DNA from 4 places in the Streptomyces sp. NBC_01261 genome. Region 1 is predicted to be linked to each of the others. Evidence: riboswitches for the same ligand, from Rfam matches in the RefSeq annotation. Region 1 holds a riboswitch; each other region holds the start of a gene.
What was found. A riboswitch is a leader RNA that binds a small molecule or an ion and turns the genes downstream of it on or off. The one in region 1 is predicted to bind cobalamin.
Positions count from the first base shown of each region.

Region 2: linked by a shared signal. The riboswitch ahead of OG226_RS48025 (ABC transporter substrate-binding protein) and the one ahead of metE (5-methyltetrahydropteroyltriglutamate--homocysteine S-methyltransferase) in region 1 are both predicted to bind cobalamin.
Region 3: linked by a shared signal. The riboswitch ahead of OG226_RS18120 (ribonucleoside-diphosphate reductase subunit alpha) and the one ahead of metE (5-methyltetrahydropteroyltriglutamate--homocysteine S-methyltransferase) in region 1 are both predicted to bind cobalamin.
Region 4: linked by a shared signal. The riboswitch ahead of OG226_RS37075 (cobalamin biosynthesis protein) and the one ahead of metE (5-methyltetrahydropteroyltriglutamate--homocysteine S-methyltransferase) in region 1 are both predicted to bind cobalamin.

Region 1 is NZ_CP108463.1:2,723,486-2,731,648, forward strand. It holds gene scpA (methylmalonyl-CoA mutase) at 1-1,384, shown strand, start outside; gene meaB (methylmalonyl Co-A mutase-associated GTPase MeaB) at 1,381-2,364, shown strand; cobalamin riboswitch at 2,480-2,702, shown strand; gene metE (5-methyltetrahydropteroyltriglutamate--homocysteine S-methyltransferase) at 2,841-5,159, shown strand; gene OG226_RS11840 (histidine phosphatase family protein) at 5,264-5,836, shown strand; gene OG226_RS11845 (DUF2278 family protein) at 5,928-6,938, opposite strand; gene OG226_RS11850 (SRPBCC family protein) at 7,141-7,581, shown strand; gene OG226_RS11855 (LysE family translocator) at 7,625-8,163, opposite strand, start outside.
Region 2 is NZ_CP108463.1:10,795,151-10,801,720, reverse strand. It holds gene OG226_RS48045 (hypothetical protein) at 1-6, opposite strand, end outside; gene OG226_RS48040 (SDR family NAD(P)-dependent oxidoreductase) at 145-924, shown strand; gene OG226_RS48035 (ABC transporter ATP-binding protein) at 973-1,767, opposite strand; gene OG226_RS48030 (FecCD family ABC transporter permease) at 1,764-2,777, opposite strand; gene OG226_RS48025 (ABC transporter substrate-binding protein) at 2,774-3,835, opposite strand; cobalamin riboswitch at 3,890-4,102, opposite strand; gene OG226_RS48020 (universal stress protein) at 4,275-5,123, shown strand; gene OG226_RS48015 (SAM-dependent methyltransferase) at 5,200-6,003, shown strand; gene OG226_RS48010 (CbtA family protein) at 6,076-6,570, opposite strand, start outside.
Region 3 is NZ_CP108463.1:4,210,910-4,219,072, reverse strand. It holds gene OG226_RS18130 (putative Ig domain-containing protein) at 1-1,589, opposite strand, end outside; gene OG226_RS18125 (ribonucleotide-diphosphate reductase subunit beta) at 1,887-2,900, opposite strand; gene OG226_RS18120 (ribonucleoside-diphosphate reductase subunit alpha) at 2,900-5,347, opposite strand; cobalamin riboswitch at 5,472-5,595, opposite strand; gene OG226_RS18115 (GNAT family N-acetyltransferase) at 5,648-6,154, opposite strand; gene mctP (monocarboxylate uptake permease MctP) at 6,260-7,861, opposite strand; gene OG226_RS18105 (DUF3311 domain-containing protein) at 7,858-8,121, opposite strand.
Region 4 is NZ_CP108463.1:8,307,360-8,315,522, reverse strand. It holds gene OG226_RS37090 (lysozyme) at 1-647, shown strand, start outside; gene OG226_RS37085 (inorganic phosphate transporter) at 758-2,020, shown strand; gene OG226_RS37080 (hypothetical protein) at 2,055-2,276, shown strand; cobalamin riboswitch at 2,412-2,554, shown strand; gene OG226_RS37075 (cobalamin biosynthesis protein) at 2,653-3,594, shown strand; gene OG226_RS37070 (cobyric acid synthase) at 3,591-5,102, shown strand; gene cobN (cobaltochelatase subunit CobN) at 5,099-8,163, shown strand, end outside.

The DNA of each region.
Region 1 (8,163 bases):
GTACATCCGGGCGGGCCGGGCGGCGGGGATGGACGTGGACGCGTTCGCGCCCCGGCTCTCCTTCTTCTGGGCGATCGGCATGAACTTCTTCATGGAGATCGCCAAGATGCGCGCGGCCCGCCTCCTCTGGGCCAAGCTGGTCAGGCAGTTCGACCCGCGGAACGCCAAGTCCCTCTCCCTGCGCACCCATTCACAGACCTCGGGCTGGTCGCTGACCGCGCAGGACGTCTTCAACAACGTCACGCGGACCTGCGTAGAAGCCATGGCGGCGACACAGGGCCACACCCAGTCGCTGCACACCAACGCCCTGGACGAGGCCCTCGCGCTGCCCACCGACTTCTCGGCGCGCATCGCCCGCAACACCCAGCTCCTCATCCAGCAGGAGTCCGGCACGACCCGGGTGATCGACCCGTGGGGCGGCAGCGCGTACGTCGAGAAGCTGACCTACGACCTCGCGCGCCGCGCCTGGCAGCACATCGAGGAGGTCGAGGCGGCGGGCGGCATGGCCAAGGCCATCGACGCGGGCATCCCGAAACTCCGCATCGAGGAGGCCGCGGCCCGCACCCAGGCCCGCATCGACTCCGGCCGCCAGCCGGTCATCGGCGTCAACAAGTACCGCGTGGAGACCGACGAGGAGATCGACGTCCTCAAGGTCGACAACTCCTCCGTCCGCACCCAACAGATCGAGAAACTACGGCGGTTGCGCGCCGAGCGCGACGAACAGGCCACCCAGGACGCCCTGCACGCGCTGACCCGCGCGGCGGACGAGGGCACGGGAAACCTCCTGGAGCTGGCGGTGAACGCGGCCCGCGCGAAGGCGACGGTCGGCGAGATCTCCGACGCGCTGGAGAAGGTGTACGGGCGGCACGCGAGCCAGATCCGTACGATCGCCGGTGTGTACCGCACCGAAGCCGGCGACTCCCCGTCCGTCGAGCGAACCCGCACCCTGGTCGGCTCCTTCGAGGAGGCCGAGGGCCGTCGCCCCCGCATCCTGGTCGCCAAGATGGGCCAGGACGGCCACGACCGCGGCCAGAAGGTGATCGCCACCGCCTTCGCCGACCTCGGTTTCGACGTCGACGTCGGCCCGCTGTTCCAGACCCCGGGCGAGGTGGCCCGCCAGGCCGTCGAGGCGGACGTGCACATCGTCGGGGTGTCCTCGCTCGCCGCCGGACACCTCACCCTCGTACCGGCGTTGAAGGAGTCCCTCGCCGAGGAGGGCCGCGAGGACATCATGATCGTGGTGGGCGGGGTGATCCCGCCCCAGGACGTACCCACCCTCCTGGAGATGGGCGCGGCGGCCGTGTTCCCGCCCGGGACGGTGATCCCGGACGCGGCCTACGACCTCGTGGAACGCCTGGCCGCCGACCTCGGGCACACCCTGTGATCGAGGTCGACACCTATGTGAAGGGCGTACTCGACGGCAAGCGGGCCCTGGTGGCCCGCGCCATCACCCTCGTCGAGTCGACCAGGCCCCAACACCGGGTCATGGCCCAGGAGTTGCTGACCGAACTCCTCCCGCACAGCGGCCGGGCCCGCCGGATCGGCATCAGCGGCGTACCGGGCGTCGGCAAGTCGACGTTCATCGACGCGTTCGGCACACTGCTGACCTCGCAGGGCTTCCGGGTCGCGGTGCTGGCCGTGGACCCGTCGTCGACCCGCACGGGCGGCTCGATCCTCGGCGACAAGACCCGCATGGAACGCCTGGCCGTGGACCCGGCGGCCTTCGTCCGCCCCTCCCCCACCGCCGGCACGTTGGGCGGCGTGGCGAAGGCCACCCGCGAGTCCATCGTGGTGATGGAGGCGGCGGGCTACGACGTCGTCCTCGTCGAGACGGTAGGCGTGGGCCAGTCGGAGACGGCGGTCGCCAACATGGTCGACTCCTTCCTCCTCCTGACCCTGGCCCGCACCGGCGACCAGTTGCAGGGCATCAAGAAGGGCGTCCTGGAGCTGGCGGACGTCATCGCCGTCAACAAGGCGGACGGCCCGCACGAGCGCGACGCGAAGAGCGCGGCACGTGAACTGGCAGGCGCACTACGGCTGATGCATCCCGCCGACGCCGCCTGGACCCCGCCGGTACTGACCTGCAGCGCACGCGAGGGAACAGGCCTGGACACGGTCTGGGAACGCCTGGAGCAACACCGCTCCCTGCTGGACTCCACGGGCCGCCTCGCCGCGAAGCGCGGCGAGCAACAGGTGGACTGGACCTGGACGATGGTCCGAGAAGAACTCCTGGGCCGCCTCCACTCGGATCCGACGGTACGCGCGCTGGCTCCGGACCTCGAACGCCAGGTACGCGAGGGCGAGTTGACGGCAACACTGGCGGCAGACCAAATCCTGCGAGCCTTCGGGACCCCGCCCAACTGACCACACCCTGTTTTTCGGGGCGCGGGGCTGTATCGATTCGCGGCTCCGCCGCGTGGGCGCGACCAGCCCCCACCAGGCCCGCACCCAAAAATCGACGCACCCACCCCAAACCCTTTAGGCTGGCCGCGCAGCTGGTTCGCCCCGTCAGCCAGACGGACGCGTCGCAAGAGGGAACCCGGTGAGATTCCGGGACTGCCCCGCAGCGGTAAGCGGGAACGACCGCCGTCATACGCACTGGGCCCACACAGGACCTGGGAAGCGACGGCCAGTAGGTGACCTCCGGTTCACAGGAGGCCGTGCCCGCGAGTCCGAAGACCTGCCACCTGCCCGCACGCGAAGCATTCGCGCGCGGAATCCCGGTGACCTCGTGGGCGGGTCGGCGTACACACGGGCGGTCACCATCCCCCGGTCTACGAACCTTCGCGCTCACGTCCCGACACCGGGATCCAGGGAGATATCTCGCGAAGGAGATTTCCGTGACATCGAAGTCCGCAGCCGCGGCAGCACGGGCCACCGTCTACGGCTACCCCCGCCAGGGCAGGGGCCGAGAACTCAAGAAGGCCATCGAGGGCTACTGGAAGGGCCGCGTCGACGCCGACGCCCTCCGGGCCACCGCAGCCGAACTGCGCCGCACGAACTGGCAGCAACTGACGGACGCCGGCATCCACGAGATCCCGACCGGCGACTTCTCGTACTACGACCACGTCCTCGACACCACCGTCATGGTCGGCGCCGTCCCCGAACGCCACCGCGCCGCCGTCGAACTCGACGCGCTGGACGGCTACTTCGCGATGGCGCGCGGCACACAGGACGTGGCGCCGCTGGAGATGACGAAGTGGTTCGACACCAACTACCACTACCTCGTGCCCGAGTTGGGCCCGGACACCGTCTTCACCACCGACTCCACCAAGCAGGTGGCGGAGTTGAAGGAGGCCCTCGCCCTGGGCCTGACCGCCCGCCCCGTCCTCGTCGGCCCCATCACCTACCTGCTGCTCGCCAAGCCCGCGCCCGGGGTGGCCACGGACTTCGATCCGCTGACCCTCCTGGACCGGCTGCTGCCCGTGTACGCCGAGGTCCTCGCCGACCTCCGTGCGGCGGGCGCGGAATGGGTGCAGCTCGACGAACCCGCCCTCGTCCAGGACCGTACCCCGGCCGAACTGAGCGCCACCATGCACGCCTACCGCGACCTCGGGGGCCGCACCGACCGGCCGAAGCTCCTGATCGCCTCGTACTTCGACCGGCTCGGCGAGGCCCTGCTCGTCCTCGCGAAGGCGCCGGTGGAGGGCCTCGCGCTCGACTTCACCGAGGCCGCCGCCGCCAACCTGGACGACCTCGCCTCCGTAGGCGGACTGCCCGGCAAGCGCCTGATCGCGGGCGTGGTCAACGGCCGTAACGTCTGGGTCAACGACCTCACCAAGTCCCTCGCCACCCTGGGCACGTTGCTCGGTCTGGCCGACCGGGTCGACGTGGCCGCCTCCTGCTCGCTGCTCCATGTGCCGCTCGACGCGGCCGCCGAGCGGGACATCGAGCCGCAGATCCTGCGCTGGCTCGCGTTCGCACGGCAGAAGACGGCCGAGATCGTCACGCTCGCCAAGGGACTGGCCCAGGGCACCGACACGATCACCGCCGAACTCGCCGCCAACCGCGCCGACTTGGCCTCCCGCGCCGGTTCGGCGCTCACCAGCGATCCCGCCGTACGGTCCCGGGCCGCCGCGGTCACGGACGCCGACGGCCGCCGCTCCCAGCCGTACGACGAGCGGACGTCGGCGCAGCGCGCTCATCTCGGGCTGCCACCGCTGCCGACGACCACGATCGGTTCGTTCCCGCAGACCGCCGAACTGCGCACCGCGCGGGCCGACCTGAGGGCGCGGCGGATCGACACGACCGGTTACGAAGAGCGGATCAGGACCGAGATCCAGGAGGTGATCTCATTCCAGGAGAAGACCGGCCTGGACGTCCTCGTGCACGGCGAGCCCGAACGCAACGACATGGTCCAGTACTTCGCCGAGCAGCTGACGGGCTACCTCGCCACGCAGCACGGCTGGGTCCAGTCGTACGGCACCCGTTACGTGCGGCCGCCGATCCTGGCCGGCGACATCTCCCGCCCCGAACCGATGACGGTGCGCTGGACGACGTACGCCCAGTCGCTCACCTCGCGCCCGGTCAAGGGGATGCTCACCGGACCGGTCACCATGCTCGCCTGGTCCTTCGTCCGCGACGACCAGCCGCTCGGCGACACCGCCCGGCAGGTCGCCCTCGCCCTGCGCGACGAGGTCAACGACCTTGAGGCGGCCGGGACTTCGGTCATCCAGGTCGACGAACCCGCCCTGCGCGAGACCCTCCCGCTGCGCACGGCGGACCGGGAGGCGTATCTCGCCTGGGCCACGGAGGCGTTCCGGCTGACCACCGCGGGTGTCCGGCCGGAGACGCAGGTCCACACGCACATGTGCTACGCCGAGTTCGGCGACATCGTGCAGGCCATCGACGACCTCGACGCGGACGTCATCAGCCTGGAGGCGGCCCGCTCGCACATGCAGGTCGCGCGCGAACTGGCCGAGCACGGCTATCCGCGCGAGGCGGGACCGGGCGTCTACGACATCCACTCCCCGCGCGTACCGGGTACGGCCGAGGCAGCGGCTCTGCTGCGCAAGGGACTTGAGGCCATCCCGGCGGAGCGGCTGTGGGTCAACCCCGACTGCGGCCTGAAGACCCGCGGCTGGCCCGAGACCCGCGCGTCCCTGGAGAACCTGGTGGCCGCGGCCCGCACGGTCCGTGAGGAGCTGGCCGGGTCCTGACCCGATGGTGGTGGGGCGGCCGGGAGGACACCCTCCCGGCCGTCCCCACGCCGAGGCGCACGCGAGACGATGTCCACCCCTGCCCGGAGAACTGGAGCGACCACGTGACCAGCCGCATCACCCTGATCTCGCCGGCGATGAACCGGTCCCTGCGGGAGACCCGGTTCGACGACGGCAGCCCGCTCGACCCGAGCGGTGCGGCCCGCGCCGAGTCCGCCGCGGGTGCGCTCCGCTCGGCCGACCGGGTGCTGGTCTCGCCCAGCGTGCGGTGCCGGGAGACGGCGTCCGCGCTGGGCCTCTCGGGCGTGGCGGAGGCGGAGTTGGCGGGGTTGGACATGGGGCGTTGGCGGGGGCTGACCCTGGACGAGCTGATGGCGCGGGAGCCGGACGCGGTGATGGCCTGGCTGACGGACCCGGACGCGGTGCCTCACGGCGGGGAGTCGGTGCGGGTGCTCTGCGCACGGGCGGGGCGGTGGCTGGAGGCGGCGGCCGGGTTCGAGGGCAGGACCCTCGCGGTGGTCGAGCAGGAGTTCGTGCGGGCGCTGGCGGTCACGGTTCTCGAAGCACCCGGGCCGGCGTTCTGGCGGCTCGACGTACCGCCGCTGACCGCGACGGACCTCAGTGGACGGTCCGGGCGGTGGAATCTGCGGCTCGGGCGGGAACTCGGAGGCGAGTGAGTCACCGAGCCGGGTGCAGGACGCGCGGAGAGCGGTGGATCGCCGTGGGCCGCATGGCGACCGGAACTTCCGGGCAGAGCGGCCCAGTGGGTCAGAACACGACCGTCCAGCCCTCCCGTGCGGCCTGGTCGGCGGTGTACGAGACGCCGTGGACCTTGAGGCCGTTCGCGTCGAGGAGGGTGATCTCGCCGCCCTGGTTGCCGAGTTGGACGCCGTCGATGAGCGGGACGAGCAGGGTGGCGCCCGGGGCGAGGGGGCCGGACGGTACCGCGCAGGAGTGGCCCAGTCGGTCCCGGACGCGCCAGCCGGTCGGATCGAGCGGATCGGGCGAGGCGTTGAGGAGCGTGACGCTCTCCGGCTCGGGTGCCGGGCCGCGCGGGTTGACCAGGGCCGCCACGACACGGACGGGCTGGCTGCCGGGGTCGGGGCGCGAACCGTCGGTGTCCTCCAGGGTGTGGCCGGTGATGTCGTCGGTGTGCCAGGACTGGCTCTGGAAGGCGAGGAAGATACCGACCCAGCGGGACTGCCCCGGGAAGTGGATGAGGAGGCCGCCGTCCTGCCGGACCCCGTCGTCGCCGCTGAAGCGGCGGCTGTTGCCCTGGTTCATGTGGATGTCGTGGACGCCGTTGCCCGGCAGGAAGCCGAACACCTTGTCCTTGACGGTCGGTTCGGGGCCGAAGCGCTCGCCGAAGACGTACAGCCGGGCGTCAGGGTCGTCCACCGCGCGTCGTACGTAGTGGTCGAGGAGGTCGGCGAGGTCGTTGTCGGGACCGCTCGCGTCCGGCGGGAGCGTGCGCAGTCGCGCCGGGTCGAAGAGGTTGCCGCGCACGAAGTCGAGGTTCGGGCCGCCGGGTCCGGGCAGCAGGGTGTTCCAGCCGCTCGGGAGTCCCTCCAGGCGGGCGGTGACCGGGTGCTGGAAGTCGTCGCTGACGAGATAGAGCAGCTCGGAGGGCTGCTCCGCGGACAGGACGTTCACGGCGGCCCGGAAATGTGTGCCCGAGTCGTCCGTGAGATGGATCTGGTAGTGCGGTGTACCGGCGGCGCCCTCGCGCCTCGTGTCCACCGCGCGCGTGATCAGTACGCCGTAGGCCTTCAGTGGCATGACGACCAACTCCCCCTGCGGGCGGGCGGGATGCCCACCCATGGGAGAAAGCCTAGGGGGGAGGCGCCCGCTCCGGCCGGGACGCGGCGAAACTCGGGTCGGCTGTCGGGTGTACGTCTGCGTACCCATGAACCGCTGAGCCATGGGTGTGAGCCACCGATGAAAGTACCGTCGATCAAGAAGCGTTCTCTACGATCCATGCATGGTCAACTTCCGTCTCGAACGCACGGCCCCCCTTCCCCTTGAGGAGGCGTGGCGCCGGTTGACGGAGTGGCCACGCCACGCCGATGTCGTCCCGCTGACCAGGGTCACCGTGGTCACTCCTCCGCCGACCCGCGAGGGCACGGTCTTCGTGGCCCGCTCCGGGCTCGGCCCGCTCGGCTTCGACGACCGCATGGAGGTCACCGTGTGGCGCCCGCCGACGGAGGACGAGCCGGGTCTGGTCCGCCTGGAGAAGCGGGGGCGGGTCGTCACCGGCTGGGCGGAGATCGAGGTGCGGCCGGGGCCGGGGGGCCGTAGCCGCGTGGTGTGGGAGGAGGAGCTGGCGGTCCGCTTCCTGCCGCGCCTCTTCGACCGGCCGCTGCTGTGGGCTGCGCGGTCGATGTTCGGGCGCGCCGTGAACGGGCTGCTGAGACGGTCGTAGCGCGGTCGGTCCTGACGAAGTCAGCCCTTGAGTCCTTGCCCGGTCAGTCCTTGCGGCCGGTCACCGCGACCGTCACGCCCAACCCGATCATCGTGAGCCCGCCGACCCCGCCCACCGCGGACAGTCTGCGGGGTGACCGCGCGAACCAGTCCCGGGCCGTGGACGCGACCAGCCCCCACACGCTGTCCGAGGCCACGGCGATGAGGTTGAAGACGAGGCCGAGGAGCAGCATCTGGCTGGTGACATGCCCCTGCTCGCGGTCCACGAACTGGGGCAGTACGGCGGCGAAGAACACGATCGTCTTGGGGTTGGCCACCCCGACGGCGAACCCCTCCCACAGGGTGCGCAGCCCGCTGTGCGGGGCCGCCTCCTCGCCCGCGAACACGGCCCGCAGCGACCCGCGTTGGCGCCACGCCTTCACCCCGAGGTACACCAGGTAGGCGGCGCCGGCGAGCTTCAGTGCCGTGAAGACGAGCACCGAGCGTTCCACCAGCGAACCGACGCCGAGCGCCACCGCCACGACGAGCAGACAGGCGCCGAGGGTGTTGCCGACGACGGTGGTGAGCGCGGCCCGGCGGCCGT
Region 2 (6,570 bases), 8.1 Mb from region 1:
TGGCATGCCGCGATGGTACCTAGTTGGTGCCGCCGGTGCGAGAGGCGTGCGATCGGAGCCGACACGGCAGGGGTACGGGGCTGTCCACCCACGTCCGACAGGGCCCCGTCCCACCCGCCCGGACCCGGCGCCTAAGCTGCGGTAATGCTCTCCAACGACTACCTCTCCGAACTGTTCTCACTCGACGGCCGAGTCGCCGTCGTGACCGGCGGCAGCTCCGGCATCGGCCGGGCCGCCGCCGGGGCACTCGCCCGGGCGGGGGCGAGCGTGGTCGTGGTGGCGCGCAAGGAGCGGGAACTGACCGTCACGGTCGACGAGTTGACGGCGGCCGGCTGCCGGGCGGCGTGGGTGAGCGCCGACCTGAGCACCCGGGACGGCGTCCGGGCGGCGGCGGAAGCGGCGGCCGAGGTGTTCGGCGAACCGGACATCCTCGTGAACAGCGCCGGCATCAACTTGCGCCCGCCGATGGGTGAGTTGAGCGAGGCCGTATGGGACATCACGATGGCCCTGAACCTGGAGGCCCCCCATCTCCTGGGCCAACGCTTCGGCCCGGGCATGGCCGAACGGGGCTTCGGCCGCATCATCCACATCACCTCCCAGCAGGCCCACCGCGCGTTCGCCCAGAGCGGCGCCTACGGCGTCTCCAAGGGCGCCCTGGAGTCCCTGGCCCGCTCCCAGGCCGAGGCCTGGTCCCCGCACGGCGTCACCTGCAACACCCTGGTCCCGGGTTTCGTGATGACCCCGCTCAACGAACGCCTGTCCTCCAACCCGGAGATGGTGACGGCCCTGGCCGCCCGCACCCTGATCGGCCGCAACGGCCTGGCCGAGGACTTCGCGGGCGCGACGGTGTTCCTGGCGAGCCGCGCCTCCGCTTACGTCACCGGACAGTCGGTCTTCGTGGACGGCGGATTCTCCGTCCACTAGCCCGACACCGTCTGCACCTCGGCCAGTTGCAGAAGAGGTCGCCCGCCGCTACGACGCCCCGCTCCCCCGCCGCAGGAAACGGATCACCGGATGCCCCGGGTCATGGCCCACCTCGGCCTTGACCCCGTAGACGTCCTTGATGAGGGCCGGGGTGAGGACCTCGGTCGGGGTGCCCTCGGCCACCGTGCGGCCGGTGTTGAGGACGAGCAGGCGGTCGCAGTACATCGCGGCGAGGTTGAGGTCGTGGAGGGCGATCACGGTGGTGACCGGGAGATCGGCGATCAGGTCCAGCAGGTCCAACTGGTGCTGGATGTCGAGGTGGTTGGTCGGTTCGTCCAACAGGAGTTCGCGGGGTTCCTGGGCCAACGCGCGGGCGATCTGGGCGCGTTGGCGTTCGCCGCCGGAGAGGGTGTGCCACGACTGGGCGGCCCGGTCGGTGAGGCCGGTGCGTTCGAGGGCCTCGGTGACGGCGTGGGCGTCTGCGGCCGACGCCGGTGACCAGGCGCGGCGGTGCGGGATGCGGCCGAGGGCGACGACCTCGCGGACGGTCAACTCGGTCTGGGTGTGGGTGTGCTGCTCGACGGTCGCGATACGGCGGGCGGTTGCGCGGCGCCCGATCTCGGGCAGCGGGTGCCCGTCCAGCGTGACGACTCCGGTGGAGGTCGGGAGGACTCCGGCCAGTAGACGCAACAGGGTTGATTTTCCTGACCCGTTGGGGCCGAGGAGGCCGACGGTCTCGCCTGGGTGCAGGGCGAGCGTGACGCCGTCGACGATGAGTTGACCGTCGGCGCGGCGGGCCACCCGGTCCGCGTGCAGGCCGGTGTCCGGCGCGGGGCTGCTCATGTCTTCCTCCGGCCCCGGTGCAGGACAATCACGAACGCCGGTACGCCGATCAGTGACGTCACCACGCCCACCGGCACCTCCTGAGGATCGACGACGGTACGGGCGAGGGTGTCCACCCACACCAGGAAGACGGCTCCGGTCAGCGCGGTGATCGGCAGCAGTCGTACATGCCCGGAACCGGTCAGCGCGCGGGTGACATGCGGCAGGACCAGGCCGACGAAGCCGATCGCCCCCGCGCAGCTGACCAGGACGGCGGTGAGCAACGCCGTGGCGCACAGCAGGATCAGCCGGGCGCGGGCGACGTTCACGCCGAGGCCCGCGGCTGCCTCCTCACCGAAGGCGAACGCGTCCAACGTGGTGGCATGGCCCAGGCAGACGACCAGCACGAGCGCCAACGCGCCCGCGCACAGCAGCACTTGGCCCCAGTCCGCGCCGGAGAGCGAGCCGAGCAGCCAGAACAGCACGCCCCTGGTCGTCTCGGCGTCCGCCGACGTCAGCACCGTGAACGACGTGAGCGCGGAGAAGAGTTGCATGGCGGCCACGCCGGACAGCACCACCCGGTCCATGCTCGCGCCGAGGCTGTGGCTCAGCAGCATCACCAGCCCGAAGGAGAGCAGCGCGCCGACGAAGGCCCCCGCCGACAGCGACACGGCCCCGCCGCCCACCCCGAGCACGACCACAGCGACCGCCCCCGTGGACGCCCCGGACGAGACGCCGAGCACGAACGGGTCTGCCAGCGGATTGCGCAGCAGGGACTGCATGACCGCGCCGCACAGCGCGAGCCCGGCGCCGCAGACGGCGGCGAGCAGCGTGCGGGGCATACGCAGGTCCCAGACGATGCCGTCCCGCAGCGGGGCGAGCGCGCTCTCGCCGCCACCGAGGTGGGATGCGACGGACGCCCAGACGTCGGCCGTGGAGATGTCGGCGGGTCCGATGGTCACCGCGAAGGCCACGGAGACCAGCAGCGCGACCAGCCCGCCACCCGTCAACAGCAGGGTGCGGACGGTCACTTGGCGAGTCCGAAGTCGCGCAGGCCGGCGGCGACCTGCTCGATCCCTTCGACGGTGCGGATGGAGGGGTTCATCGCCTGGCCGCTGAGCAGGATGTACCGCTTCTTCTTGACGGCGGTGAGGTTGCGGGTGGCCGCGTTGCTCTCCAGGAAGTGGATCTTCGCCTTGGCGGTCTCGGCGGTCTGCGACTTCCGGGTCAGGTCGCCGAGGACGATGACGTCGGGATCGCGGTCGGCGACGGTCTCCCAGTTGATCTGGGGCCACTCGTCATGGGTATCGGAGAAGGCGTTCTTCGCACCGACGGTGCGGGTGATGGCGCCGGGGGCGCCGCAGCAGCCCGCCAGGTAGGGCGACTGGGCGTTGGCGAACCAGTACATGAGGGAGGTGTCGGAGGCGTCGAGGCCGGTGGTGGCCTTGGTCACCCGCGCCTTCAGCTGGGCCACGAGCCTGTCGCCACGCTCCTGCACGCCCATCGCGCGGGACAGGTCGCGTATCTCGCCGTAGACGCTGTCGAGCGTGAGCGGTGTGCTGCGCGAACCGTCGCCGCCGCTGTCGTTGTCCTTGCCCGCGCAGTCGGACGGCGAGACGTACGTCTGCACGCCCAGCTTCTCGAACTGTTCGCGGGTCGCGACTCCGCCCTTGCCGAGCGTCGAGACGAAGGAGGCGGTGACGAAGTCGGGTTCGGCGTCGAGGACCTTCTCGAAGGAGGGCGCGTTGTCGGCGAGACGCGGCACGGTCGCGTTGGCCTTCGTCAGGCCCTTGAGGACCGGGTCGGTCCAGGTTGCGGTGCCGGCGATGCGGTCGGCGAGGCCGAGGGAGAGCAGGATCTCGGTGGTGCCCTGGTTGAGGGAGACGACCCGCTCGGGGGCCGACTTCAACGTGACCTTGTGCCCGCAGTCGGTGAGCGTGAGCGGGAAGCCCGCGGCGGACTTCTGCGTCTCGCCGTCGGCACTGTCGCCGTCGGATCCGCCGCACGCGGTGAGCAGCAGGGCGGGCGCGACGAGGAGGACCGCGGTACGGCGGCGCAGCGGGACGGGGGCGGTACGGATCACGGGCATGCCTTGCCTGTCGGGGCTCGAACGCGGAGCCTGGCCTACGAACTCCCCCTCGCCGAGGGCGAGAAGGCGCCAGCAGGTCTTCGGACTCGGGTTCGTCCGGACGGGGCGCCTTCCCGGCGCGTCACGCACCGGCTCCTTCGGCCGGCCCGCGTCGCCCCAGTGGCGTCGATTGCCCCGCCCGTCCCCCTCACCGCTGCGCGTCAGTTCCGGATTCCCACCGGATTCCCTGGCCTCGGTTGTGGCACGACTGGCCCGCACAACGTATCAAGATCGGCGGTCGGCTCCCGCTGCGGGGTGCGGCACGGAGGTGCCCCTGAACCACTGCCGCTCTGTACCGCTACCGCAGGACTTTCCCCCGGTTCCGTCCGACCCCTGTGCGGCACGCTCCGCGCGGCGGATCGTAGAGGCCCCGACCCGCTCGCACGGAGGTCCAACGACCATGGCCCAACTGATCGTTGTCGGTGTCGACGGTTCCGCGGACAGTCGCACAGCCGCCGACTGGGCAGCTACGGAAGCCGAGTTGCGTGGACTCACCCTGCGGGTCGTCCACGTCTCGACACTCCCCGACGAGCAACTCCTCACTACCTGGCCCTACTTCCGCGAGCCCTCTCCCGACGCCCTCGTCACGGCACTCGCGAAGGACCACCCCGAACTCCGGGCCGAGGTGGTCGCCCTCACCGGAGAGGTCGTGCCGGAGCTGCTCCCGCTGACCGCCGAGGCAGACCGCACGGTCCTCGGGCTGCGCGGTACGGGCGGTTTCGCGGGCCTGGCCCTCGGTTCCGTGGCCCACGCGGTCGCCGAGCGCTCCGAGCGGCCGGTGGTGCTGGTGCCGAGCGGGTCCGTCCACAGCCGCCGCGGGCGGTCACCGTACGGCGTGACGCTGGGCGTCGACGGCGGCGAACTGCCCGGCGCCGTAGTCGACTTCGCCTTCGACGCCGCCTGTCGGCGTGACACCGGCCTGCACGTCGTCCACGCCTGGCGGTTGCCCTCGCCCGCCGAGCACTGGATGCCGTACGCACCGCCGGAGAAGGACCGAGGCCGCTGGGAGGACCAGGAGGCCCAACGCCTCTCGGACGCACTGCGGCCCTGGCGGGAGAAGTATCCGCACGTGGGTGTCTACGAGGATCTCCGCCTCCAGAGCCCGGCGGCCGCCCTGGTCCAGGCGTCGGTCCCGGCTTCGGCGGAACTGCTGGTGATCGGCCGCGCGAGCACGACACTCGGGCCCATCCTGCACGCCGTACTGGAACACACCGCGTGCCCGGTGGCCGTAGTCCCGCACCGCACCTGAGAACAGCTCCGCCCGTTACACTCGCGGACCTGAACTCACCTCGCGACACAGGCTGTTGGGCAACAGGAGAACCGAAGTGACGGACGCGGGATTCAGCGCGGACGACGTGGACACCGGCAAACCCCAGTCGGCCCGCATGTACGACTACTTCCTGGGCGGCAAGGACAACCATCCCGTCGACTGGGAAGCCGCCGAGCAGGTCATCTCCTTGTTCCCCGCCGTCAGGCAGATGGCGCGGGTGAACCGCGATTTCATGCACCGGGCCTCGCGGCTGTCGGCCGAGCGGGGAATCAGCCAGTTCCTGGACATCGGCACCGGAATACCCACCCGCCCGAACCTTCACCAGGTGGTCCAGGCGATCAACCCCCGTGCCCGCGTGGTCTACGCGGACAACGACCCGATCGTCCTCAGGCACGCCGAGGCGCTTCTGCACAGCACACCGGAGGGCAGCACCGCCTACATCCAGGCCGACGTGCGCGAGCCGGGAAAGATCCTCGCGGCGGCCAGGAAACAGCTGGACTTCGAGCAGCCGATCGCCCTGTCCCTGATGGCCCTCCTGCACCTGGTGGCGGACGAGGACGATCCCCATCGCATCGTGGGTGAACTGCTCGGCTCCCTGACGTCCGGGAGCTACTTGACCCTGTCCCACGCGACGGGGGACTTCGATCCGGAGACCTGGGAGCGCGTCGTGGAGGTCTACCGCAAGGGCGGCACACCCGCCCAGGTACGGTCACGGGCCGAATTCACCAGCTTCTTCAGGGGACTTGAGCTTGTCGCCCCCGGCATAGAACTCGCCGCGCGCTGGCACCCCGAGCCCGGAGCACAACCCAGCGAGACCGACCAGATCCCCCTGTACGTCGGGGTCGCCCGCACACCGTGAGGAACGGACCGAGCGCGGTGATCGCATCGATCACCGCGCTCGCCGTAGAAGTCGAAGAGGTGGAAGCAGCCGTTACGCCGGGACGGGGTCGGGCTCCTGGGAGGGTGCGGTGGCGTCCGGGCGCGCGGGGTTGAGGAGGCGTTCGGCGAGGGGGGCGAAGATCAGGCCGAGGGCCGTCCAGAGGATGAGCTGCGCGGCGACCGAGTAGAAGCGGAAGGTGAAGAGCACGTCTGCGGGGAAGCCCGGGTAGACGATGGTGCCCTTGTCGTCCTTCAGCGGCAGTGGTGTCTCGGTGGCCTGGTTGCCGAAGTTGGCCTTGTTGTACGAGAGATGGCCCAGCTGCGGCAGGAGCAGCATGACGATCCCGATCGCGACGACGAACGCGGCGCCGGCGAGGAGGGTCGCGTTCCAGTTGCCGAAGCGGGCCTGGAGGTGCTTGCCGAGGTAGACGGCTCCCGCGAGGAAGGCGACGGAGCACACCACCATGATCAGGTACAGGGCGCTGCGCTGCTGGATGGTCTCTTCGTGGCCGATCGCGGGCGGGTTGGCCGGGTACTTCAGGAACGG
Region 3 (8,163 bases), 1.5 Mb from region 1:
GCCGAGCCGGAGGCGCCGGTGGAGTCGGTCGCGGTCACCGTGACGGCGTACGTGCCGGCGGTGGACGCGGTGCCGGAGATCAGCCCGGTCGAGCTGCTGATCGACAGGCCGGTCGGCAGCCCGCTCGCGCTGTAGGTGAGGGTCGCGCTCGCGCTGTCCGTGGCCGAGATCTGCAGGCTGGCCGTGGAACCCGTCACCGTGGACTGGCTGCCCGGGTTGGTGACGGTCACCGTGTTGCCCGTGGTGGTGCCGGAGGTGAAGGCGGCGGTGCCGTCCGGGGTGCCCCAGCCGGTCGGGCCGTCGTAGCCGGTGCCCGCGGTGCAGAAGTAACTCGTCGTGCAGGAGCCGTTGTTGCCGCTCGTGACGTCGTACAGGTTGCTGGTGTGGGAGTAGGGGTACTTCGCCGGGTAGTCGCTGGAGCCCGGGGTGCCGGCCAGCGCGTAGACGCCCGCGATGATCGGGGACGAGGCGCTGGTGCCGCCGTAGACCGCCCAGCCGGAGCCGCCGTAGGTGTCGTAGACGGCCACGCCGGTGGCGGGGTCGGCGACGGCGGAGACGTCGGCCTCCATGCGCTTGGTGCAGCCCGTGTCGGTCTGCCAGGTCGGCTTCGCGTCGTAGGCGGAGCAGCCGGAGCCGCCGCCCTCGGTGCTGCTGGTCTTCCACACGGACTCGGTCCAGCCGCGGGTGGTGGACGACGTGGAGAGCGCGGTGCCGCCGACCGCCGTCACGTACTGGGACGTCGCCGGGTACTCGGCACCGTAGGCCTCGTCACCGGAGGAGACGGTGATCGCGACGCCCGGGTGCTTGAAGTAAGAGGTGTCCTCGCTGGTCTGCGAGGAGGACTCGGAGCCGCCCCAGCTGTTGGACACGAACTTCGCGCCCAGGGCGACGGCCTCGTTCTCGGCGGCACCGAGGTTGGCGTCGGTGGCCGAAGTGGCCTCCACCAGGATGATGTTGCAGTTCGGGCAGACCGCGCTGACCATGTCGATGTCGAGCGCTTCCTCGCCCGCCCAGCCGGTGTCGTTCGTCGGCAGGGAGGTGGTCGAGCCGGTCTGGCTGACCTGCTTGAAGCAGCCGCTGGCCACGGTGCAGGCCGACAGCCCGAAGTTGGAGCGGTACGTGGCCAGGTCCGAGGCCGCGTTGGGGTCGTTGTACGCGTCGACCACCGCGACCGTCAGGCCGGAGCCGCCGGTCGAGGGGAGCGCGTACGCGCTGTGCAGGTTGGCCGGGCTCAGCCCGGAGACCGCGGCCGCGGCGTCCGAGTGCACGGCGGCGGCCAGCTGCTGCTTGATGTCGGTGCGCCGCTGGGCGAAGCAGGACGCGTGACCGGGGGCCGCGGCGGCACACAGGTGCTCGGTCGGCACCTTCTGCCCGGCCTTGCCGGTCGAGTGGACGGCCTGGGCCGCGGGGGACGTCAGGGCCTTGGAGTTCTGGGTGACCTTGGAGACCTGGGCGGACTGGACGGCGGCCTGTGGGGCGGGCTGCGCGTCGGCGGGGGAGGCCGCCACGAGCCCGAAGACGCTGAGGGTGAGGGCGGGTACGGCGGCGGTCAGCAGTCTTCGCAGACTCCGTCTGGGCTTCTCACGCATGGGGTACTGCCTCCATCGTTGGAGTGGGGTTCCTCGGCGTGGTGGCAGGCCTGTGACGCGCGTAGCGGCGGCAGATGACGTCGTCATGGGCATGACACTTTGAGCGTCCTGTGGGGCCATGGGTGAATGACATGAACAGGACGGGTGGAACGTAGCCGGGGCGACGAGACCGCGAACAGACGCACCCCATGAACTTTGCCGCTCCATAGAAACTCCATGGACGGCCCATGGAAGCTCCATGGGCCGTCCGCGAAGTAAGACACAGATAAAGGGCGGCCGGGGGCCGACCGGGTGGGGCTAGAAGTCCTCGTCCAGGTCGACCGTGCCCTCCACCGCCACCTGGTACGCCGACGGGCGGCGCTCGAAGAAGTTCGTCAGCTCCTGGACGCCCTGCAACTCCATGAAGGAGAAGGGGTTCTCGGAACCGTAGACCGGCGCGAAGCCCAGCCGCTGGAGGCGCTGGTCCGCGACGCACTCCAGGTACTGGCGCATCGAGTCGGTGTTCATGCCCGGCAGACCCTCACCGCACAGGTCGCGTCCGAACTGCAGCTCCGCCTCGACGGCTTCGCGCAGCATGTCGGTCACCTCCTGCTGGAGCTGGTCGTCGAACAGCTCCGGCTCCTCCTTGCGGACGGTGTCGACCACCTCGAAGGCGAAGCTCATGTGCATGGTCTCGTCGCGGAACACCCAGTTGGTGCCGGTGGCGAGGCCGTGCAGCAACCCCCGGCTGCGGAACCAGTAGACGTACGCGAACGCGCCGTAGAAGAACAGGCCCTCGATGCACGCGGCGAAGCAGATGAGGTTGAGGAGGAAGCGGCGGCGGTCGGCCTGGGTCTGGAGGCTGTCCAGCTTCTCGACCTCGTTGATCCACTTGAAGCAGAACTCGGCCTTCTCGCGGATGGAGGGGATGTTCTCCACCGCGTCGAAGGCGGCGGCCCTGTCCTCCGGGTTGGGGAGGTAGGTGTCCAGGAGGGTCAGATAGAACTGGACGTGGACCGCTTCCTCGAAGAGCTGGCGGCTCAAGTACAGCCGCGCCTCGGGGGAGTTGATGTGCTTGTACAGCGTCAGCACGAGGTTGTTCGCCACGATCGAGTCACCCGTCGCGAAGAACGCGACCAGCCGGCCGATCATGTGCTGCTCACCCGGCGTGAGCTTCGCGAGATCGGCGACGTCCGAGTGGAGGTCGACCTCCTCGACGGTCCAGGTGTTCTTGATCGCGTCCCGGTAGCGCTCGTAGAAGTCCGGGTAGCGCATCGGGCGGAGGGTCAGCTCGAAGCCCGGGTCGAGGAGGTTCTTTTCGGTGGAGCTCATTACTGGCAGGCCTCGCAGGACTCGGGGTTCTCAAGGGAGCAGGCGACCGCGTCTTCGTCGGGGGTCAACTGCTGCACGGGGATGGGGGTTTGGGTCTGAGCCTGGGCCTGGGCGGCGCGGGCGATGCGGGTCGCCGGGCGGGAGCGCAGGTAGTACGTCGTCTTCAGGCCCTGCTTCCAGGCGTACGCGTACATCGAGGAGAGCTTGCCGATCGTCGGCGTCTCCAGGAACAGGTTCAGGGACTGGGACTGGTCCAGGAACGGGGTGCGGGCGGCGGCCATGTCGATCAGGCCGCGCTGCGGGATCTCCCACGCCGTGCGGTACAGGGCGCGGACCTCGGCCGGGATCCAACTGAAGGCCTGTACCGAGCCGTTGGCCTCGCGCAGGGCCTCACGGGTGCGGGCGTCCCACACGCCGAGCTGCTTCAGCTCGTTCACCAGGTAGGAGTTGACCTGGAGGAACTCGCCGGACAGCGTCTCGCGCTTGAAGAGGTTGGAGACCTGCGGCTCGATGCACTCGTAGACACCCGCGATGGACGCGATGGTGGCGGTGGGCGCGATGGCCAGCAACAGGCTGTTGCGCATGCCGACTTGGGCGATACGTTCCCGCAGCGCGGCCCAGCGCTCCGGCCAGGTCGGTTCCACGTCGTAGTGGTCGGGGTGCAGGACACCGCGGGCGGTACGGGTCTTCTCCCAGGCCGGCAGCGGGCCGTTGCGCTCGGCGAGGTCGGCGGAGGCCTCGTAGGCGGCGAGCATGATGCGCTCGGCGATCCGCGTGGAAAGGGCCTGCGCCTGCGGGGAGTCGAAGGGGACGCGGAGTTTGAAGAAGACGTCCTGGAGGCCCATCGCGCCCAGGCCGACCGGGCGCCAGCGGGCGTTGGAACGGCCCGCCTGCTCGGTCGGGTAGAAGTTGATGTCGACCACGCGGTCCAGGAAGGTGACGGCCGTGCGGACCGTCTCGTCCAGGCGCTCCCAGTCGATGTCGTCGCCGACCACGAACGCGCCGAGGTTCACCGAACCCAGGTTGCAGACCGCCGTCTCACCGTCGTCCGTGACCTCCAGGATCTCCGTGCAGAGGTTGGAGGAGTGGACCGTGTGGCCCGGCTCGGCCGTCTGGTTGGCGGTGCGGTTGGCCGCGTCCTTGAAGGTCATCCAGCCGTTGCCGGTCTGCGCGAGGGTGCGCATCATGCGGCCGTAGAGGTCACGGGCCGGGATGGTCTTCTTGGCGAGTCCTTGCGCCTCGGCCTTGCGGTACGCGGCGTCGAACTCGGCGCCCCACAGGTCGACCAGCTCGGGCACGTCGGCGGGGGAGAACAGCGACCAGTCGCCGTTCGCGTTCACCCGGCGCATGAACTCGTCCGGGATCCAGTGCGCGAGGTTCAGGTTGTGCGTACGGCGGGCGTCCTCACCGGTGTTGTCCCGCAGCTCCAGGAACTCCTCGATGTCGGAGTGCCAGGTCTCCAGGTACACCGCGGCGGCACCCTTGCGCCGGCCGCCCTGGTTCACCGCGGCGACCGAGGCGTCCAGCGTCTTCAGGAACGGGACGATGCCGTTGGAGTGCCCGTTCGTGCCGCGGATCAGCGAACCCCGGCTGCGGATGCGGGAGTACGACAGCCCGATGCCGCCGGCGTGCTTCGAGAGGCGGGCGACCTGGTGGTAGCGGTCGTAGATGGAGTCCAGCTCGTCCAGCGGGGAGTCGAGGAGGTAGCAGGACGACATCTGGGGGTGCCGGGTGCCGGAGTTGAAGAGCGTGGGGGAGGACGGGAGGTAGTCCAGGCGGCTCATCAGGCGGTAGAGCGCGGCCACTTCGTCCAGGGCGCGGGTCGAGTCGTCCTCGGCGAGACCGGCGGCCACGCGCAGCATGAAGTGCTGGGGGGTCTCGATGACCTTGCGGGTGATCGGGTGCCGCAGGAGGTAGCGGCTGTACAGGGTGCGCAGGCCGAAGTAGCCGAAGCGGTCGTCGGCGCCCTCGTCGAAGGAGGCGGCGATCAGCGCGTCGAGGCGGGCCGCGTGCAGCGTCGCGAACTCGGCGGTGCGGTCGGCGATGAGGCCCTCGCGCCGGCCCACGACGACGGACTCGGTGAACGTCGTGACGCCCTGGGAGGCGGCCTCGGCGGCGATGCTGATCGTCAGCAGCCGGGCGGCCAGCCGGGAGTAGACCGGGTCCTCGGAGATGAGGCCGGCGGCCGCCTCCGTGGCCAGCTCGCGCAGTTCCGCCACGTCCGCGTGCGCGGACCGGCCGCGCAACGTGGCGGCGGCGACCCGGCCCGGGTCGGCGTCGGGGAGGTCGGCGGTCAGCTCGGTCAGGGTCCGCAGGATCGCGGTACCGGGGCCGTCGGCGCCCTGAACAGCCGTTCCGGGAACGTCGGTTCCGGGTCCGGTCGCGGTCGCTACGATCGCCTCGTTCACCTGGGTCGCTGATGCCGGCTCTGCTGGCGCGATGGTCACGGTGGGGCTCTCCCTCGCTCGGCACGGGGCCTCGCCGAGGGCAGGCGGCAGTACACGAGCGCACGGGGCGTCGCGTCCACCGGCCCACTCCACGAGGCCCGGACGTCATGCGCCCGGCCGGGTGGCCGGACGCGCGCCGTCGGCAGGTCCTCGGACTGGCCAGGCGTGCATATGCACGCAAGTACACCGTTGCGGGACAGTTCCGGATTCGCACCGGATTCCCCTGCGGCGACAGCGAGCATGAGCATACATCTTGTGCTCGCCTGTCACGTCACCACCAGATGTTGTGTCGCGGTGGTTTCAGAGTGTCAGCTTGTAGGTGAGCAGAGTGAGATCGTCCAGGTGTGGCACGGGGTTCCAGTCGCGGTCGGGGGTGCGGACGAAACCCAGGCGTTCGTAGATGCGGTGGGCCGCGTGCATGGAGCTCTGGGTCGACAGGACTACGGCCGTGCAGCCCTCGGTGGCTCGGGCGCGGTCGATGCAGGCGCGGACGAGGGCGTCGCCGGCGCCTCGGCCGCGGGCGACGCCGGCGATCGCCAGTGCGCGGATCTCTGTCTCGCCGGGTCGCGCTATGTCGGCCACGGGGCCGGGGCCGGGGACGAAGGTGACTCCGCCCAGGAGGTGGTCGCCCTCCACGGCGACGAGGACCTCGGCGGCTGCGGCTCGGCTTGCCACGTCCTTCAGCACGGGGAGGTAGGGGTCGTCGTCGCCGTAGTCGAGGAGGCCGTCCTGTAGGTAGGCCTGCGCCGTGATGTTGCCGAGGTCTTCGTATTCGGTGGGGACCGCTCGGCGGATGAGGATGTCCATGTGGGTCAGTGTGTACGAACAGCGGGCCGCCGAGGGGGTGCTCCCGGTGGCCCGCTGCGGGTTCGTCGTGGCTGGTCGCGCAGTTCCCGCGCCCCTTGGGTGGAGTCAGTGACCGGCGATCACGGGGAGCTCCTCCTTCACTCCCGGGTCGCCCGCGTCCGCCGTGTAGTCGCCGGGGCTTGTCTCGTCCTCGCCCTCGGGGGCCTTGAACGCCTTCAGGGCGAAGGTGAGGACCACCGTGACGACCACGTTCATGACGAATGCCGTCAGGCCGATGTAGCCGATCTCGCCGATGCCGGGGATCTCCTTGGACGAGCCGCCGAAGTGGTCCTGGGTCGGGGAGGCCACGCCGTAGGCCGCGAGGGTGCCGTAGATCATGCCGACCGCCCAGCCGGTGAGGAGGGCCCAGCGGTGCGGCCAGCGGGTGAAGAGGCCGCCCACCAGGGACGGGAAGGTCTGGAGGATCCAGATGCCGCCCAGGAGCTGGAAGTTGATGGCGACCGTCTTGTCCATCGTCAGGACGAAGGCCAGGGCGCCCACCTTCACCAGGAGCGAGACGATCTTGGAGACCTTGGTCTCCTGGGCCGGGGTCGCGTCCGGCTTGATGAAGTCCTTGTAGATGTTGCGGGTGAAGAGGTTCGCCGCCGCGATGGACATGATCGCCGCGGGCACGAGCGCTCCGATGCCGATCGCCGCGAAGGCCACGCCCGCGAACCAGTCCGGGAACATGTTCTCGAACAGCTGGGGGATCGCCAACTGACCGTTGGTGACCTTGACTCCGGCCGCGATCGCCATGAAGCCGAGCAGCGCGAGCAGGCCCAGCATCAGTGAATACAGGGGCAGGATCGTGGTGTTGCGGCGGATCACGTTGCGGCTCTTGGAGGAGAGCGTCGCGGTGATCGAGTGGGGGTACATGAACAGGGCCAGTGCCGAGCCCAACGCCAGTGTGGCGTACGTCCATTGGCCCGCCGGTGCGGGGACGAGTCCGCCCGCCCCGGCCGCCTTGAACTTGGCGCCCGCCGCGCTGAAGATGTCGTCGAAGCCGCCGAGCTTGATCGGGATGTAGATGATCGCCACCGTGATCACGATGTAGATCAGCCCGTCCTTCACGAACGCGATCAGGGCGGGCGCGCGGAGGCCGGACGAGTAGGTGTACGCGGCCAGCACCGCGAACGCGATCAGCAGCGGCAGGTCCTTCACGAACCAGTTGGAGTTCGCGCTGCCGCCCACCCCCATGACGTCCAACACGGCCTGGATGCCGACCAGTTGGAGCGCGATGTACGGCATCGTCGCGAGGATGCCGGTGACCGCCACGGCCAGGGACAGCCCCTTGGAGCCGAAGCGCCCGCGCACGAAGTCCGAGGTCGTCACGTATCCGTGCTTGTGCGACACCGACCAGAGGCGGGGCAGGAACGTGAAGATGAGGGGGTACACGAGGATCGTGTACGGCACCGCGAAGAAGCCGGCCGCGCCCGCCGCGTAGACCGCCGCCGGGACCGCCACGAACGTGTAAGCCGTGTAGAGGTCGCCGCCGAGCAGGAACCAGGTGACCCAGGTGCCGAACGACCGTCCGCCCAGGCCCCATTCGTCGAGGCTCTGCTCGTTGTCGGCGCGGCGCCAGCGGGCGGCCAGGAAGCCCAGGACCGTGACGGCCAGGAAGAAGAAGATGAAGACGCCGAGAGCGACGCCGTTCACGCCGTCGTTCACCGGTTACCTCCATGGCGGGTCCGCTGGTCGCGCTGCCACAGCTTGTAGGCGGTCATCGTCAGCACCGTCGAGATCAGCACCCAGAGCATCTGGTACCAGTAGAAGAACGGGACGCCGATGAACGTGGGGTCGATCTTGGTGTAGGAGCCGACCCAGAGCAGCGCCACGAACGGCGCGACGAGGCAGACCGCGATGACGACGCGGGCCGGTGTCACCAGCGGTGGTGCCGGTTCGGGCGGAACTTCGGGTACGTCTGACATGTCGCGGCTCCGTCACCTCAATGATCGCCTGTGTAATGCGCA
Region 4 (8,163 bases), 5.6 Mb from region 1:
TCGCCGCGAGCTCGCCGAAGGGCCACGACGTCTCCTCGCACCAGAAGAACGTCGACTGGCCGAGCGCGAAGGCGAAGGGCGCCACGTTCGTCTACGTCAAGGCGACCGAGTCGACCACCTACCGCAACCCGTACTTCGACCGGCAGTACGACGGGGCCCGCAAGGCCGGCATCATCCGCGGCGCGTACCACTTCGCCCTGCCGGACAGGTCGTCGGGCGCGAGCCAGGCCGCGTACTTCGTGGCGCACGGCGGCGACTGGAAGGCGGACGGCTGGACGCTGCCGCCCGCGCTGGACATCGAATACAACCCGTACGACAAGGAGCACGGCTGCTACGGCCTGAGCAAGACCGCGATGGTCAACTGGATCAAGGCCTTCAGCGCCGAGGTGAACCGGGAGACCGGCCGCCGCCCGGTGATCTACACCACCACCCTGTGGTGGAAGACCTGCACGGGCGACAACAGCTCCCTGGCCTCGACACACGCGCTGTGGATCGCCCGCCACAACGCGGCGGACGCGGGCTCGCTGCCCGCCGGATGGTCGTACTGGACCTTCTGGCAGTACGACAACAGCGGGAGCCTGCCGGGTGACCAGAATCTCTTCAACGGGACGGTGAGCCAACTGCGGAAGTTCGCCCGGGGCTACTGAGTGATTCACCAGGCAATCCGGCCACCACAGAGACCCCCTCAGTTCATCTTCCGTTCATCCAGATTGCCTACGGTCAACGCGCCGATGACCTCGAACGATTGTCTGGGTAAATGGAAAACTTCTCGCTGATCCTCGCGATTGTGGTAATCACCGCACTCGCGTTCGATTTTACGAACGGTTTCCACGACACCGCCAACGCGATGGCCACCACCATCTCGACCGGTGCGCTCAAGCCCAAGGTCGCGGTGGCCATGTCGGCCACCCTCAACCTGGTGGGCGCTTTTCTCTCCGTGGAGGTCGCCAACACGATCTCCAAGGGTCTCGTCGACGAGAGCGGCATCCGTCCCGAGGTCATCTTCGCCGCCCTTGTCGGCGCGATCCTCTGGAACCTGGTGACCTGGCTCGTCGGCCTGCCGTCCAGTTCCTCGCACGCCCTGATGGGCGGTCTGATCGGCGCCACCATCGCCTCGGCCGGCACCGGCGCGGTCCACGGCGACGTCCTGGTCACCAAGGTCCTGCTCCCGGCGGTCGCCGCCCCGATCGTCGCGGGCATCGCGGCGCTGCTCGCCACCCGCTTCTCCTACGCCCTGAGCCGCAACTCCGGGGGCAAGGCCGCCGACAAGGGGTTCCGCGCCGGCCAGATCGCCTCCGCCGGGCTGGTCTCGCTGGCCCACGGCACGAACGACGCGCAGAAGACGATGGGCATCATCACCCTGGCCCTGATCGCCGGCGGTTCCATCGCCCCCGACTCGGACCCGCCCACCTGGGTCATCCTCTCCGCGGGCCTCGCCATCGCGATGGGCACCTACATCGGCGGCTGGCGCATCATCCGCACCATGGGCAAGGGCCTGACCGACCTCCGGCCGCAGCAGGGCTTCGCCGCCCAGACCAGCGCCGCCGCGGTCATCCTGGCCTCCTCGCACATCGGCTTCTCCCTCTCCACCACGCACGCCGTCTCCGGCTCGGTGATGGGCGCGGGCCTCGGCCGCAAGGGCGGTGTCGTCCGCTGGTCGACCGCGACCCGGATGTTCGTCGCCTGGGGTCTGACCCTGCCGGCCGCCGCGCTGGTCGGCGCGCTCGCCGAGTCCGTGACCGACCTCGGCGACTGGGGCACCGCGCTGGTGGCCGTCTTCCTGGTCGCCTCCAGCGCCGGCATCTGGCTGCTCTCCCGCCGCCAGGTCGTCGACGCCTCGAACGTCAACGAGATCGACGAACCGGCCGGCGTGATCACCACCGCGATCGCCGCCGTGACCCCGCCGCCCCCGTCGGTCGCCCTCTCCGAAGGCCTCACGGCCACGATCCCCTCGCCGCCCGTGAACCCGGCCCCCATCGTGCGGTCCGACCCGGCGACACCGCCGGCCGCCGCCGTCTGAGCCCCGCGCCCCGGACACGAAGGAACGAATCAGCATGCATATCGACTGGGCAGCCCTCGGCTCCGTCTTCGGCGTCAGCCTCGTCGCCACCGTCTCCCTGGTGGCCGTCTTCACCCTCGGCATCGTCGGCCTCTCCCGCCGCGAACGCGCCACCGCCCAGGGCGACTCCGCGCCCCTCGCCCTGACCGGCGCGTACGCCTGCTTCGCGGCCTGCGCGGCGGCGGTGGCCTATGGGATCTATCTGATCGTGGCCTGACCGGCCGCCAGTTGGACCGAGCGTGGGGTGCGGGACGGATCGTCGTCCCGCACCCCACGTCCGCGTGACCCCTCCGACCCGTCGCGTGTGGGCATCCGCACACTCCGTCCCCGCAGGTCAACAGTAAGTTGACGGCCCTTCCAACAGCATGGTGGACTGCCGGAGCCATATACGGCGGCAGAAGAGGAAGCCGGTGCGAGTCCGGCGCGGTCCCGCCACTGTCACCGGGGTAGACACCCCCGGGAGCCAGGAACTCTCACCGCCGGTCTCGTCGAACCAGGGCGTGGACACCCTGAGTGAGGACATACCGCCATGCTCGGCTGTCGTTCGAGGTCCCGTACCCGCACAGTGTCCGATCCAGCGATCGGCTGACCCGATGCGTGCCGATCGCGTCTTCGCGTACGGCGCCGCCGCCGGCCTCCTCGGCGACCACCTGCTCGGCGATCCCCGCCGCGGGCATCCGGTCGCCGCCTTCGGCCGTGCCGCGGGCGCCGTGGAACAGGTGCTGTGGCGCGACCACCGGGGCTGGGGCGCCGTGCACACCGCCGTGTGCGTCGGTGGCACCATCACCCTCGCCGCCGCGGCCACTTCGGCCCTACGACCGTCCCGTACGGCCTCTGCCGCCCTCACCGCCGCCGCCACCTGGGCCGTCGTCGGCGGGACCTCCCTCGCGCGCGAGGCCGGAGTCATCGGGCGGGCGCTGGAGGCCGGTGACATCGACGGTGCGCGGGCCCGGCTCCCCCACCTCTGCGGGCGGGACCCGCAGTCCCTCGACGCCGACGGGATCGCCCGGGCCGTCGTCGAGTCCGTCGCCGAGAACACCTCCGACGCGGTCGTCGGCGCCCTGGTCTGGGGCGGCATCGCGGGCGTCCCGGGCCTGCTCGGCTTCCGGGCGGTGAACACCCTCGACGCGATGGTCGGCCACAGGTCGGCCAAGTACCGCCGCTACGGCTGGGCTTCGGCCCGCCTCGACGACGTGGCCGGCTGGCCGGGCGCCCGCCTCACCGCCGCCCTCGCGACCGTCGCGGGCGGCGACCCGCGCGGTGCCGCCCGCGCCTGGCGCACCGACGCCCGCAAACACCCGAGCCCCAACGCCGGCCCCGTGGAGGCCTCCTTCGCGGGAGCCCTCGGCGTGCGCCTCGGCGGGACGCTCTCCTACGGCGGCCGGGTCGAGCACCGGCCGGTGCTCAACGGCGACGGACGCGCCGTCGCCGTACCGGACATCGCGCGTGCCGTACGGCTGTCCCGGCGCGTCGGTCTGCTCGCGCTCGGGGTCAGTGTCGCCGGGCGGCTGCTGGTGAAGGGACGGACGTCATGAGCGGCGGCGGGCTGTTGGTGGCCGGGACCACCTCGGACGCCGGCAAGAGTGTCGTGACCGCCGGGATCTGCCGCTGGCTGGTGCGGCAGGGCGTGAAGGTGGCGCCGTTCAAGGCGCAGAACATGTCCCTGAACTCGTTCGTGACGCGCGAGGGTGCCGAGATCGGGCGGGCGCAGGCCATGCAGGCGCAGGCCTGCCGGATCGAGCCGACCGCGCTGATGAATCCCGTGCTGCTGAAGCCGGGCAGCGACCGCACCAGCCAAGTCGTGCTGATGGGCAAGCCTGTTGGCGAGATGAGTGCCCGCGGCTATCACGGCGGGCGGCAAGAGGCCCTGCTCGGGACCGTGTTGGACTGTCTCGCCGAGTTGCGGGGCACGTATGACGCGGTGATCTGTGAGGGGGCCGGCAGTCCTGCCGAGATCAATCTGCGGCGGACCGACATCGTGAACATGGGCATCGCGCGCAATGCGGGGCTGCCCGTTCTCGTCGTCGGCGACATCGACCGCGGGGGCGTCTTCGCCTCCTTCTTCGGAACCGTCGCGCTGCTGAGCCCCGAGGACCAGGCGTTCGTCGCCGGGTTCCTCGTCAACAAGTTCCGCGGCGATGTGTCGCTGCTGGAACCGGGGTTGGAGATGCTGCACGGCCTCACCGGGCGGCGGACGTACGGCGTGCTGCCGTTCCGGCACGGGCTCGGGATCGACGAGGAGGACGGGCTGCGCATCTCGTTGCGCGGCACCGTGCGCGAGTCGAACACCGCGCCGCCGGTGGGCGAGGACGTGCTGCGGGTCGCCGTCTGCGCGATCCCGCTCATGTCCAACTTCACCGACGTGGACGCGCTGGCCGCCGAACCGGGCGTCGTGGTGCGGTTCGTGGACCGGCCCGAGGAGCTGTCCGACGCGGATCTCGTCGTGATCCCGGGGACCCGGGGGACGGTGAAGGCGCTGGAGTGGCTGCGGGAGCGCGGCCTCGCGGACGCCCTCGTCCGCCGGGCCGCCGAGCAGCGGCCGACTCTCGGTATCTGCGGCGGCTTCCAGATCCTCGGCGAGCACATCGACGACGAGGTCGAGAGCCGGCAGGGGTCGGTCGACGGGCTCGGAGTGCTGCCGCTGCGTGTGCGGTTCGCGCGCGAGAAGATCCTCACCCGGCCGGTGGGCGAAGCCCTCGGCGAGCCGGTCGAGGGGTACGAGATCCACCACGGAATCGCCCGACTCACCGGCGGAGAACCCTTCTTGGACGGGTGCCGGGTCGGTCAGACCTGGGGTACCCACTGGCACGGCTCGCTGGAGTCGGACGGGTTCCGGCGGGCGTTTCTGCGCGAGGTGGCCGCCGCCGCGGGCCGCCGGTTCGTACCGGCGCCCGACACCTCGTTCGCCGCGCTGCGCGAGGAGCAGCTCGACCGGCTCGGCGACCTCATCGAACAGCACGCGGACACGGACGCGCTCTGGCGACTCATCGAGTCCGGCGCGCCGCAAGGACTGCCTTTCATTCCACCGGGAGCGCCCGCATGAGCACAGTGTTGTTGTTGTCGACCGCCGACACGGATCTGCTGGCGGCCCGGGCCTCCGGCGCCGGGTACCGGATCGGCAACCCGAACCGGGTGGACGTGGCGGCCGAGTTGCCCGCGCTCGTCGCGGGCGCGGACGTCGCCGTCGTACGACTGCTCGGCGGCAAGCGCGCCTGGGAGGACGGACTCGCCGCGCTGAAGGCGTCCGGGATTCCGACCGTGCTGCTGGGCGGGGAGACCGTCCCCGACGCGGAGTTGATGGCCGAGTCGTCGGTACCGGCGGGTGTGGTCGCCGAGGCGCTCAGGTATCTCGTCGAGGGCGGACCGGAGAACCTCGCCGAACTCGCCCGGTTCCTCTCGGACACCGTGCTGCTCACGGGCGAGGGCTTCGAGGAGCCGCAGAAGACGGCCGAGTTCGGCGTCCACGGCGAGCGTGCCTTCGTCGAGGGCCGGCCGACGGTCGGTGTCCTCTTCTACCGGGCGCATCACCTCAGCGGCAACACCGCCTTCGTGGACACCCTGTGCGACCAGATCGAGGCGAAGGGCGCCAACGCCCTTGCCGTGTACTGCGGTTCGCTGCGCGGCGCCGACTCCGGGCTGTACGAGATCCTCGGCAAGGCCGACGCACTCATCGCCACCGTCCTCGCCGCCGGCGGTACGCACGCCTCGCAGGCCTCGGCCGGCGGCGACGAGGAGGCGTGGGACATCGGCGCACTCGCCGACCTCAACGTCCCTGTGCTGCAAGGACTTTGCCTTACGTCGTCCAGGGCGACCTGGGAGGGGTCCGCCGCCGCCCTCTCCCCCATGGACGCCGCGATGCAGGTCGCGATCCCGGAGTTCGACGGACGGCTCATCACCGTCCCGTTCTCCTTCAAGGAGGAGGGCCCGGACGACGTCCCGGTCTACGTCGCCGACCCCGAGCGGGCCGCCCGCGTCGCCGGAATCGCCGTACGGCACGCGAAGTTGAAGCACAAGCCGAACGCGGAGAAGAAGCTCGCGGTCGTCTTCACCGCCTATCCGACGAAGCACTCGCGGGTCGGCAACGCGGTCGGCCTGGACACGCCCGCCTCGGCGATCCGGGTGCTGGACGCGTTGCGGGACGCCGGGTACGGGGTCGACGAACACCCGGACAACGGGGACGAGTTGATCCACCGACTCATCAACGCCGGTGGCCACGACGTCGAATGGCTCACCGAGGAACAACTGGCCGCCGCTCCCGCGCGCGTGCCGCTCGCCGACTACCAGGCGTGGTTCGACAAGCTCGAACCGGACCTCAGGCAGGGCATGTTGGACGCGTGGGGCGAGCCGCCCGGCAACCTCTACGTCGACGGCGACGACATCGTGCTCGCCTCCCTGCAGTTCGGGAACGTCGTCGTGATGATCCAGCCGCCGCGCGGCTTCGGGGAGAACCCGATCGCGATCTACCACGACCCCGACATGCCGCCGTCGCACCACTACATGGCCGCGTACCGGTGGCTGGACAACAGCTTCGGCGCCGACGCGATCATCCACATGGGCAAGCACGGCACCATGGAATGGCTGCCCGGCAAGGGACTTGGGCTCAGCAGCGGCTGCGCGCCGGATGCCGTACTCGGCGAACTCCCGCTGATCTACCCGTTCATCGTCAACGACCCCGGCGAGGGGACGCAGGCCAAGCGGCGCGGTCACGCCACGGTCGTCGACCACCTGGTGCCGCCGATGGCGCGTGCCGACACCTACGGCGACCTGGCGAAGCTGGAGCAACTCCTCGACGAGTACGCCCTCGTGTCCGACCTGGACCCGACGAAGGCGCCGGCCGTGCGCGCGCAGATCTGGACGCTGGTGAAGGCGGCCGAGCTGCACCACGACCTGCATGTGGACGACCAGCCGGACGACGCGGCGTTCGACGAGTTCGTGATGCACATCGACGGCTATCTGTGCGAGATCAAGGACGTGCAGATCCGCGACGGGCTGCACATCCTGGGTGGCGGGCCGGTCGGCGAGGCCCGTGTGAACCTCGTGCTCGCCGTGCTGCGCGCCTCGCAGGTGTGGGGCGGGCAGGCGAACGCGCTGCCGGGTCTGCGGGCCGCGCTGGCCGAGCACTTCGGCCTGGTCGAGAAGGAGTTGCTGGCCGAGCCCGGTGCGCCGGTGAAGGTGCCGGTGGAGCTGACCGAGCTGGTCGACGGGCCGGCCCGTTCCGCCGCCGACGCGATCGATCTGCTGGAGCAGCTGTGCCGCCGGTTCGCCGAGGGCATGGAGTCGCAGGAGTGGGAGGTCACGGCGGTCCCGGCGCTCGTCCGTGCCGTCATCGGCGCCGAACTCCCGGACGCCGTGGCGGTGTTGGAGTTCGCCTGCGACGAGGTGGTCCCCCGGCTGGCCCGTACCACCGACGAGATCGACCACATCCTGCTGGCGCTCGACGGCGGTTACGTCCCGGCGGGCCCCTCGGGCTCCCCTACCCGCGGTCTGGTCAACGTCCTGCCGACCGGCCGGAACTTCTACTCGGTCGACCCCAAGGCCATTCCGTCCAGGCTGAGTTGGGAGGTCGGGCAGGCGTTGGCCGACTCGCTCGTGCAGCGCTACCTCCAGGACAACGGCGAGTTCCCCACGTCCGTCGGCCTCACGGTCTGGGGTACGTCGGCGATGCGCACCCAGGGCGACGACATCGCCGAGATCCTCGCGCTGCTGGGCTGCCGTCCCGTCTGGGACGACGCCTCGCGCCGGGTGACCGGCTTCGAGATCGTGCCCGTCACGGAGCTGGGCCGGCCGCGCATCGACGTCACGGTGCGCATCTCCGGCTTCTTCCGGGACGCGTTCCCGCACGTCGTCGGACTGATCGACGACGCGGTGCGGGCGGTGGCCGAGCTGGAGGAGCCGCCCGAGTCCAACTACGTCCGCAAGCACGCCGACGAGGACACCGCCGAGCACGGCGACCGACGCCGGGCCACGGCCCGCATCTTCGGCTCCAAGCCGGGGGCGTACGGGGCGGGGTTGCTGCCGCTGATCGACGCGCGCAACTGGCGTTCGGACGCCGACCTGGCCGAGGTGTACGCGGTGTGGGGCGGATACGCCTACGGGCGCGGGCT